Regions from separate parts of the Bradyrhizobium sp. USDA 4449 genome, predicted to be linked through region 1. Evidence: riboswitches for the same ligand, from Rfam matches in the RefSeq annotation. Region 1 holds a riboswitch; the other holds the start of a gene.

Region 1 (5,144 bases):
GCGAACAAACGACCAATTCAGGATTGTCACCGGTCCGGTCAACATCGCCTTCATTGGCTTGCTCGTTAGTGACTGCGCGTAGCGCCACCATTCTACGGTGATCGGCTTCGGCCGCACTACATCGCCAAACAGGATCGGGGGACGAACGCAGCGCGAGCCATAGGACTGCACCCATCCATTGCTGGTCGATGCGAAGCCTGCGAGTTTTTCGCTAAAGTACTGCACCATGTCATTGCGCTCAAATTCGCCGTGCACAAGGACATCAAGCCCAATGTCTTCCTGCCAACGTACAGCGCGGGCTATCTCCTCCTTAAGAAACCTGTCATATTGTTCGTCGCTCATCGTGCCTTTCGCATGCGCCGCACGAGCACCTCGGACCTCAGCCGTCTGTGGAAATGATCCGATCGTCGTCGTAGGGAACGCTGGTAGTCCGAAGCGCACCCTTTGAATCTCGGAACGACGGGCAAATGGGCTCGTTCGCCGGCGCATCTTCTGGTCGATCGCCCTCATCCGGGCAGCAACATTCGCATCATGGATCTTCGGCGAACTCCGGCGGGCAGTCACAGCGCATTCCGACTCGGCAAGAGCTTGCCCGACATTCCGGTCGCCAGCGAGTGCCCGCGCCAGGATCGCAAGCTCACGCATCTTCTGAACCGAGAAGGCGAGCCAGCTCTTGACGTCGGAAGTGAGCCCGGTCTCTAGTTCAGCATCGACTGGTACGTGAAGCAACGAGCAGGATGGAGCTAGCTGTACACGGTGTTTACCGAGCTTCGCGATCGCGGGCTCTAGCCTCTGGCGTAGCGACGACAAGTTCGACCTCCATACATTCCTGCCGTCGATGACACCGAGCGACAAGACGAGATCAGCTCGCCCGTCAGCAATGATCTGCTCCAATAACTCCGGCGATCGAACCAGATCGACGTGCAGGCCGGACACTGGCAGGCTCAAGGCAGTATCCAGATTGTCGCCTAGTGCGCCGAAATAGCTGGCAACCAAGATTTTGATAGCCGGTCCCTCCTTTGCCAACCGGTTATAGGCATGTAGCAAGGATTTTCGCGCCGCCTCGTCCAGATCAAGGACCAGGCTGGGCTCGTCAAACTGAACCCATCTTGCCCCTCGTTTGGCCAATTCATGAAGAACCTCGATATAGACCGGAATCAGATCATCCAACAGGGAGAGGGGCTGGAACGAGTTATCGGCACTCTTGCCGAGCTTTAGGAATGTGACCGGTCCGATAAGAACGGGGCGGGTTTGAAAGCCCAGACCCTTTGCTTCCTCATATTCTTCAATGGGTTTGCGAGAGCACAGCCTGAACGCCTGTCCCTTGTGAAACTCTGGAACCATGTAGTGGTAATTGGTGTCGAACCACTTGGTCATCTCCTGCGCTGGCGCGCCAGATCCTCGTAGGCCGTGACCGACACTCGGGTCGAGGTCGTCGCATTGCGATCCGCGGGCCATGGCGAAGTACGTCGCAAGGGAAACGGATTCTCCCTTCGAATCGTAGATCTCCGGGATCGCGCCAACCATGACACTTGTATCGAGCACTTGATCATACAGCGAGAAGTCATTCGACGGAATGATAGTGACGCCGATAGAGCTCTGACGAGCCCAGTTCGCTGCGCGCAGGCCGGATGCGTCCTCTTGCAACTGCTGTTCGCTTATCCTACCGGCCCAATACCTTTCGAGAGCGAATTTCAGTTCACGGCGTGGACCGATGCGTGGCGTTCCGAGCGTAGCAACGGGAAGAGAGAGAAGAGACATAGCTTAACCCCTGTTGGGGACAAGGCCATGGCGGACGCAGGCAGTCGAAGTCGCGCATGCGACAGCTGCTTGGCGCACCACCGAGACACCCCGCCCGTGGACCAATATTTTGCCGGGGCAGGTCTCCTGGCTTGCAGGTCGTCGCTGCTGTCCGGCCTTCCCGAAGCCGTGGAGGCTTCAGTGACATCGTTGGACAGTGGCTCGCCGCTCACAGTTGCGGGGGCAGCGCCGGCATTGCACCGGCTTCCCTCTTAGCTCCGGATCGAACACGCCCCGGAGAACCTCGACGACCTGGATTATCGGTAGGAGACCTTTCCCGTCAACCTCTCAGATTGTGTACCAAGCTAGTCTGCGACATCTGGTAAGCGAATGACCGTTGACCGGCGAATGACTGTGCGTCTCAACGATTAACCGCCACCCGGAAACATTGGCTGGTCAGAGATCGCGTGTCAGAAAGTCTCGAGTGAGCATCGGTAGCTGCCATGGGATGCCTCTGCACGCTATGGCGATGGCAGGGACAAAGGCAGCGTTCGCGGCGAGGACTACCGCCATTTCGAGCAGATGCAGCGTTCGACGCGGCTTCGTTTCAGCGTTCGCCCAGCAGCTGCACCGGGCAGCGGCTTCTTTGCTAAAGGATCCGCATCGATAGCGGAGGTTTTTTCGGCGCACTCGGGCACCACACGCGGCGCGCCGATTGATCGCCTGCCAGCCAGACTTCAACGTCGGCGGCTAACTCGGCTTCGTGTCGCTGGCCGGCATGTAGGTCAACGAAGAAGGCGATCGTGAAGCACACCGTTCAATGGTGGCAGCGGCACTCCAAGCCGGGATCAGATTTCCATCCGAGGCGCTCGCTTCTTCTACTGCGGGACAAGGGGGTCCAAGCTGCGGCCGATGCGCCGAATGGAAGCATCGAAACATGCGCACGTCGGAAAGGCGACAAGAACACACAAAATCGATGCGTATTTTCGCCCATTGCCTGGCACGAAGAATGCAATCCGTCGGCATGCCCAGACTGCTGCTGCTGGGCATGCCAGCTCAGCCAATTGGAATGCTGTCGCTGACAGGGAAGTTAGCGCCGCGTGACATAGGCAACGGCGTCGAACAGCCTTATCGCGTCGTCGCTAACTTCTTGCCTCTCGCTCAGAGCAAGTTCAAGTCACCTGCTGCCTAAGTCTCTGGATGGGAGACGCCGAGGTTATGAAGAGACTGTTTGCAAGACCCCTGCTATATCTGTGGCTAGGTGCATCTCTAATCTGCCTCGCCTGGCCGGCCGCCACGAGCAGCCGTATCCGGTCGGTCGACAGCCCCCTTATCGAGAGATTCAAGTCGGCTTGGCGGGCGCAAGATGGTGAAACGGTAGAACAAATCATCTCCAATGTCTCGAAGGTGGCACAGTTCGTCCCCCAAATGTGGGGCGTCGCTGAACTTGGCGGAGACGACTTTGTTTTCGTTTCGTGGACCAGGCACCAACACAACAAATCGGACGAACACTACGTTATCACCTGGAAAGTCGGGCTCGATGGTACAATTGAACTTGCGTCAACCTACGCGCAGCCGATGGAATTAGGCTGGCACGCGCTCGCACTCTCGTTGATCGCCAGTGAAGTCGCAGATGGCGAAAGGAACGCAAACCTTCGCTTTCTACACGATCTGTCGAACTTCAATTTTGTGACTACCCCCCAAGGTCGGCTCGGCGATGTTCTTCGGAAAGGCCGATGCACTATCGTTGAAGCTGTGGTAGATTACTTACCGAAGCCCAATCACAAGCCGACCCAGAAAGGTGATCTGTGGCGCGTTCTCCTATTAGTAAACTGTAATATCCAAGGACCACGTTATTTTACACACAACGGGGTCATCACTTTCGAGAAGAGCGAAGTAAAAGATTGGGGAGCCACAGTCCAGCTTTGCCAAGCATATCGCGAAATTCCCTCCTGGGTCCTGGTTTCAGCGCACCGAACCAGAGGAAGAGAAAGAGGAAGAGTAGGCGAGCCCCTCATTGAACGGTCCCGCGCCCTGCAACTGCGACAGCTCAGTCGCCTCTCCCGGAGCTTTCGGCTCGTCGTACTTTGGGCAGCATGATTTCGCGATCTTTCTGACAGGCGCAGAGCGCGAGGGCCCGTCGTAGTTTGCGAGATGCCTGCTTCCCGGCGAACCAGCTGTCATGCATTTTTCAATGCGTGCGCCGGTGGATAAGCTTCCGTCCAAGGCCGGTCCGGCGTACTCCGCGCATCGCCAATTGAGTGCCCACGCAGTAGCGTCCGCACAGCGAGGTGGAGCGACACTCAGCGGTGGCTGAGACGATACCTGGGAGAACGTCACCCGGGGTCGGCCCTGTTAGCCGTGGCCTGCGACGGCTCATCCCCGAGCCCTCGTCGAAACCGTCGTCCACGTACTGTTTTCTGATGACTTCGTCATCAACGATAGCGACGTTGCTGCTCCTCCGTACCCAACCGCTGGCGCCGGAGGTCCAGACTCGCTCACCATTTGCAAGACTAAGCGCAGCATTCCGAGGCTCGGGATTGTTCAACATCGCGAGTTCGCCGCTTAGAGGCGAGGATCTCCAGCTCAAGTCGAGAAGTATCGTACGCTTTCAGTGAGGAAGACGTCGATGCTCGTATTCGCTGCGCGCGCAGCGGATGAAATCACTTGATCCTTACGTGGCGTCAGGTCGTAGGTTCGAACTCACGACAAGCTGTCATAGAGCACACTTCTACCGCTTGTGGCGGAACGCCGGATATAACGCGATCAAACAGCCTAATCTATCGGCAGTGAGCATGGATCAGGAGCGAAAGGATATTGTCGGGATGATGCGCCGCGGAACAATGTTCGCATTACTCGCACTCATTACATCTCCGGTGTGCGCGGCGACGCTCAGCGGTGTTCCGCGCATCCTCGACGGGAACACGATTGAGATCGAGCAAACCACCATTCGGCTGTCTGGAATCGAAGCTCCTGAGACCGATCAGATTTGCCTCGACGCCCGAGGCCGAAAGTGGGCCTGTGGCGTAGCCGCTCGCGACGAGCTTATCAAGCACGCGAATGGGCGAACGTGGGATTGTCAGACTCAACGACTTGATGAGCAACGGCGCGCCCTAGGCAATTGCTTGATCGAAGGCGAGGATGTGAATGCTTGGATGGTGCGCTCAGGCTGGGCGCTATCGGCTGGTGCAGCTCAACATAGCTACGTGATCTATGAGTTGGTGGCGAGCACAAATTATGCAGGGCTCTGGTCCGGGGCGTTCATCGCGCCCTGGGACTGGCGTAACCGCAACAGGGCCACAATTATCGTGGGTGGAAACTCGGTTCCGGTAGACGCTCAGGAACTTTTGCTAGGATCCATCCTGCTGTCTGAACCGCCGTCCCCCGAGTGCCTGATAAAGGGA
Region 2 (5,144 bases), 300 kb from region 1:
CGGCCTCATGGAACTAGCGGCACTACGCTCTGGACAGAATCTGCTCATACAGGCACTCCGGCCATCAAGATCGGTAGGATGCTCGGAGCCCACATCATAGCCGCAGCCATCCACGAGCATTCGCCCGCGCCAAAGGGGCCGCGGAGCTGATCGACTACACTGCGCAAGATTGGAGGAAGACCCATTCCCTGATGAGCCAGAGCTTCCCTTCACAAAAAAGCCTGACCAGTCTCAAACTATCTGACGACGAAAGGCGACGGGACGAGCAATAGAACGATTGGGCTGAGACGGGGATCATAATCGCCTCGTGCGGCGAAAAGGTTCAGCGAGCACTGCCTGATCATGCTTGGAACTTTGCTGCAGGGGCGCTCATGACAGAAGACGCGGAGTTTCATATCGACAAGCTGGCATATGCGGTTGCATTGCTAGATGGTGCCAAACGCATTCATTCCTCTGCACCCGGCGAAGATATTTCCCGAATAGGAATTCCCTTCTACCTTCTCATCGGCTTCAGCATCGAGAATGGCTTAAAAGCATTGCTGCAATTTCAGGGGCAGCATCAACCTGCGCTGCAGCGGTCCCACGACCTAGCGGATTTGTTAGCAAAAGCCGATGGACTTCGTGAGCGCCTTTGCCCCGGCGCTGCAAAGGACGCGGAACACCTCAGCCGCTATCACAAAGAGTATTGGTTTCGATACCCTGAGCGCGCCACAACTGCCGACGTCTATAAGGCCGAAAGCGCCTGCATGATGGTCGGCCACCTTTTAGTGGAGGTCGCTCATCTAATTGGCTACAGAGGATAGCTGGTCACTTTCCTACTCGCGCCGGCGGCTCGGACGCCCGCATGTTGCGCCAGCACCGGCAAGCAGCGCGGGCGCGACGCTGGCGAAAGTCTCACAGGGGTCCCACCCGAACCGGTTGGTGCTCACGCGCGCCCCCTAGAAGATCGCGTATGCGTGCAGCGATCTTCCGTGCCTCCTTCGGCCCGAGATTGGGCTTCACGCAATCGAGTATGTCTAACCATTGCCTCAGCCTCCCTGGCATTAAACGTCGCGACTTGGCGATCTGCTTGGCTCAGAGACTGATCGGCCGCACGGGCCTGACTGGCTGCAAGCACCGCAAGCGCTTGCGACCGCAGTGGGGTGATGTGCTGCTCGAATGAGTGCATCCGTTGGCCCCGTGGTGTCCCTGCCACGCACCCCTAACATCGGTGGCCAGCCCTCCCCCTTGGAACGGCAAGGCCGGCCACCTTGCTCCTGAGAGGGTCACGTTCTCCCTGGCGCCACCAGATAATAGCGCGGACAAGTAACCGGGGCGCCTATCAGAATTGGTGGGGACGAGAATGTAAGGTGGTGCGAGCATGCTCAGCGCCGTCGAGGTACATTCGGACGTGAAACCACAGCACGTTCATGGAAGGGTCGCAGATGGTGAAATGGTTCTACAAAACTCACGCTGGGGTGGCTCAGATCGTTCCCACTGGGGAGGATTTTACGGTCACGCTCGGTGATGAGACATTGGGGCGGTATGCTTCGCCAGCCTCCGCGGCCGAAGACTTGGCGAACGAGACATGCTCTTGGCCTTCGGCCGGAGACCCATCAAACCTGGGCATACCGGACAAAATCAGCCAGTGGCAGCGGGTGCGTTGACTTACGCTCCCGAGGGTCCTCGCCCCTGGTGATCACCGCCTGCTTGGATCATCCGCAGTCGAAGTTAGCGGCAACGTGACTCGGCGCCCGAGCCGTTGGAGGCAGAGCGCTGTCCCTGCAACGCACCGCCAACTTCGACACAGCCAGCCTCACAGCAGCGGAAGAAGCCGACGGTACGATACATTCATCAGGAAAAGCCCTGGCACAACTACCAGAACCGGTCGGCCCCACGTCGTCAGGCAATCTCTAAGCTGGTCCGACAGCCTGCAGAGACGGGAGACCCCGCATGGCAAAACGCGTGCGCATTCGTTGCATAAACACGTCTGACAGGCGAAACGCACATGAGAGAATCAAATTTGTCGGCGGGCTGAATTCAGACGGAACGCGATGGAGGCTATCCGTCGCGAAGACTATTGGAGATATCGAAAGCCGCGAGTGGGAGTTCTACGTCGAAGAATCAGGCATCACTGTCGAGGTCATCGTCGCGACCGACGGCCGACACAAGTACATCAAGACAACAGTGGATGGAATTCAACCGGACAATCTCCTCTCGCTCCCTGAGTGTCCGTGAGGGATCGCAGGCAGTGCGGGCGAGACTCGGCGCCTGTTGGCTTGGGGCATGACAGGACGCTGTCCCTGCCCCGCCCGCACTACCATAGAAGCTAGCGGCACGTGACTCGGCGCTGACCGTTCTGGTGCCATCGCGCTGTCCCTGCCACGTCCCGCTAACTCCGGGGCTCCGTATCCGCGCTGGCTGACCAAAAGCTGACGAGACTGCGCGGCCATCCATAAAACGAAAAGCGGCCCGTGTGAGCCGCTTGCCGTCGAGAACAATACAGACGAGCCTATGATGGCTGCGAGCGTCAAGCACACGACTGCTCGGGCAATAGCTTCGTGTTGACAATTACTGAGGACATCTATCTCAAGGGTTATTCGGTTGGCCACGAGGCGCTCACTAGAAAAGTCATCGGTGAGAGGACAGCTAGGCTGGCCTGATCGCCTTATGTTCGACCGGCCGGAGGCGCGGTCGATGGTCGGGACGCCGCCGGATAAGCTCGGGGCGCTTTTGAAGGCAGCCAAGGGATTTCAATGATCCTTCGGGTGCTATGAATCCACAGAACGAGGAGTCCTTTAGTCGCCTGTCGCATTCGAGCGGGTTCGGGTCGTGGAGCCCTCCACATCATAGCCGCTGAAAACAGCCGCCCACCATCAAAGGCGGCTGTGATCGTCTTGCGCCCGACCGCTGGAAACAGGAAGGGCAGAATCGTATCGTCGCCCATGGCCGGTGTGGTTGCCTCGATGATGTCAGCGCAGAATTGGTCTCAGCAACCGAATCTCACGTCCCATCAGCGGGTCAAACCACACTCGCCTCGCCAGCCACCCACAGGCCCTTCATCAATAAAGATGGGCTAGATACGGCCGAAAGCCGCCCACACCCCGTTTTCGCCGTCCCAGCTGCCGCGGCTTGCCGCCTTGGAGTACTCCGTGGCGCGCTGCTCGAAGAAATAGGCGTGCTCGACACCATTGAGAATCTCGACAAGCCACGGCAATGGATGCGCCTTGAGCTGGGTGAATCCGCCCTCCTTGGCCTCGAAGAAGCCGAAGACCGGGGCAATCCGCAGCTGGGTCAGTCGCCAGTCGGCGACATAGCGGACGTAGGCGTGGATCTGCTCAGCTCGCATGCCCTCGATCTTGCCGAGGCCGAAGGCGAGGTCGACGAAGTTCTCCTCCAGCTTCACCATGGTCTTGGCGACGTCGACGATGTCGTCACGGACAGTGCGCGTCACCGCGCCACGATGACAACCGCTCGCCGCTTACAGTTGCGGGGGCAGCCTCGGAATAGCCGTCGCCGGCGCACCGGGTTCCCTCTTAGCTTCCATCCTACGAGATGCGGGAATGGAACTGCAAGGCCAAAACAGAGCACGTGTGCTGCTATGCTGGGAGCGTTTGATTGCTCCCCACATCCAACGCTGTTGGGCCGGGGAACGGACGTCTTGCTTTCTTCGCACGTGATGCGGGCAATGTGCAAACTTGCTTGCGAATTTGTCCCCCCTTGAGAATGGCGGAGTTCTTCTCGGCTGGGCGCGTGGTGGCCGCGCGGCGGACTAATTCTAGCGTTAGCCCATCGCGGCGATAGCCGATAGCTCCCCACTTCGACGTCCTGATGTAGCTGCCGACATAGTTGCGGCTGGGGCCGCTCATCGCGGGTCAAGTATCCGGTCTAGCGGGGTTAACTCCTCGGCCGCACGGCCATCTCACAGGTTGTCCTACAAGTCTGGCTGAATCCTAGTGGCTCCGAAATCTCGTTGGCAGAGGATCCGGGAGCTTCGTCTATGCCAACGTATAGCTTTCGAAGGAGCGCCTCGCCTGCCATTCCTTTCTTGAGGCCGACGCGATAACTGGGACAGACAAGGCGCCGGAGGCCCAAGCTTTTTCTACGATTTTAGGTCGTGTTCTGGAATGCGAAATTTTAGGATGGCGAAATTCATGTGAACAGATTAGAGTGTGACGAAGTGTGGGCTAAGAGGTTGGATTGAAATTGACTCTCGGCTCTCCTCGCTGGACCAAACGAGAAGACGAACTGCTGCGCAAGCTTGTTGATGCCGGCACGCCTGTGAAATCCATTTGCGATACGCTCAATAGATCCGGGCTAGAGCTTCGCAGGCGCGGCTACTACATTGGCCTACCAAGGAAGTGGTTCAAGCGAACAGCCAACATCTGACGCTGTGAGGCGGCGCTCAGCAATAGGCAGTTCTTCCTGAACCCGGCTCTCAGTATGGCGGCAGTCCGAGGGACGACCGAGCACACCCGCAGCGCCGCGACCTTCGCCCGGTTGCCGGGCGGGCCAGCAAACGGCAATTCGGGAACAGCCCGAAGCGGTCGTCCGCGGCAATGTGCCCGCCCTGTCAGGGCAGACTGCCGCAATGCCGGCGCATCTAATCAAATGATCCGCGAGAAGCTCGACGCGGTCGGCATAGCCCGATTGACAGCTGATTTGCGCCGACCCCGTCAATTGGACCGCAGCGTCATCCTATTCGACACCCAGCTTTGAGACGATCGACGAAACCGGGAATTCCGAACCCGATCTCGTTAGATGCAGCATGTCGCTCGCAACAAGGGATTTGCCGACGCGCGTCAGGCATTCGCCCTTGTCGCAGAAAACCTCGCGCGTGGAAACACTCGACCCCCAGCGCGCCAGCGATGTTGCGCAACGTGAGGTCGCCTTATTAGGACCGCCGGCGGCGGCTCGGTGGACGTGCTGATCTCTGCATTTGGGAACCAAAAGATTGGCTCGCAGCTTGGCGAAACCGAACTTGACCACGCTTTCCGGCGATGCCGCCCGCTTCCTTGCCGGCGGCGAGTTTCCCGTCCCGATCCCGACCCAAACGACGAACGGCTTTCCAGCCCTCACAATCGACTTCAAGAAGTTCGGTGTCGAGTTGTGCTTCGTCGCCACCGTGCTCTCGCGCAGCGTGATCAACCTTCGGATCGAGCCGT

The links. Region 1 has a riboswitch for cobalamin ahead of metE (5-methyltetrahydropteroyltriglutamate--homocysteine S-methyltransferase). Riboswitches for the same ligand answer to the same signal wherever they lie in the genome.
Region 2: another riboswitch for cobalamin. It lies ahead of ACVIIW_RS15725 (hypothetical protein); the one in region 1 lies ahead of metE (5-methyltetrahydropteroyltriglutamate--homocysteine S-methyltransferase).

What each region holds. Positions count from the first base shown of each region.
Region 1 is NZ_JBSRYD010000001.1:3,629,489-3,634,632, reverse strand. Features, by position in the region: gene metE (5-methyltetrahydropteroyltriglutamate--homocysteine S-methyltransferase) at 1-1,761, opposite strand, end outside; cobalamin riboswitch at 1,861-2,062, opposite strand; gene ACVIIW_RS16895 (hypothetical protein) at 2,678-2,932, shown strand; gene ACVIIW_RS16890 (thermonuclease family protein) at 4,536-5,144, shown strand, end outside.
Region 2 is NZ_JBSRYD010000001.1:3,331,376-3,336,519, reverse strand. Features, by position in the region: gene ACVIIW_RS15735 (hypothetical protein) at 372-803, shown strand; gene ACVIIW_RS15730 (DUF3892 domain-containing protein) at 1,933-2,217, shown strand; gene ACVIIW_RS15725 (hypothetical protein) at 3,056-3,388, opposite strand; cobalamin riboswitch at 3,367-3,562, opposite strand; gene ACVIIW_RS15720 (hypothetical protein) at 4,180-4,368, shown strand; partial or broken gene ACVIIW_RS15715 (type II and III secretion system protein family protein) at 4,870-5,144, shown strand, end outside.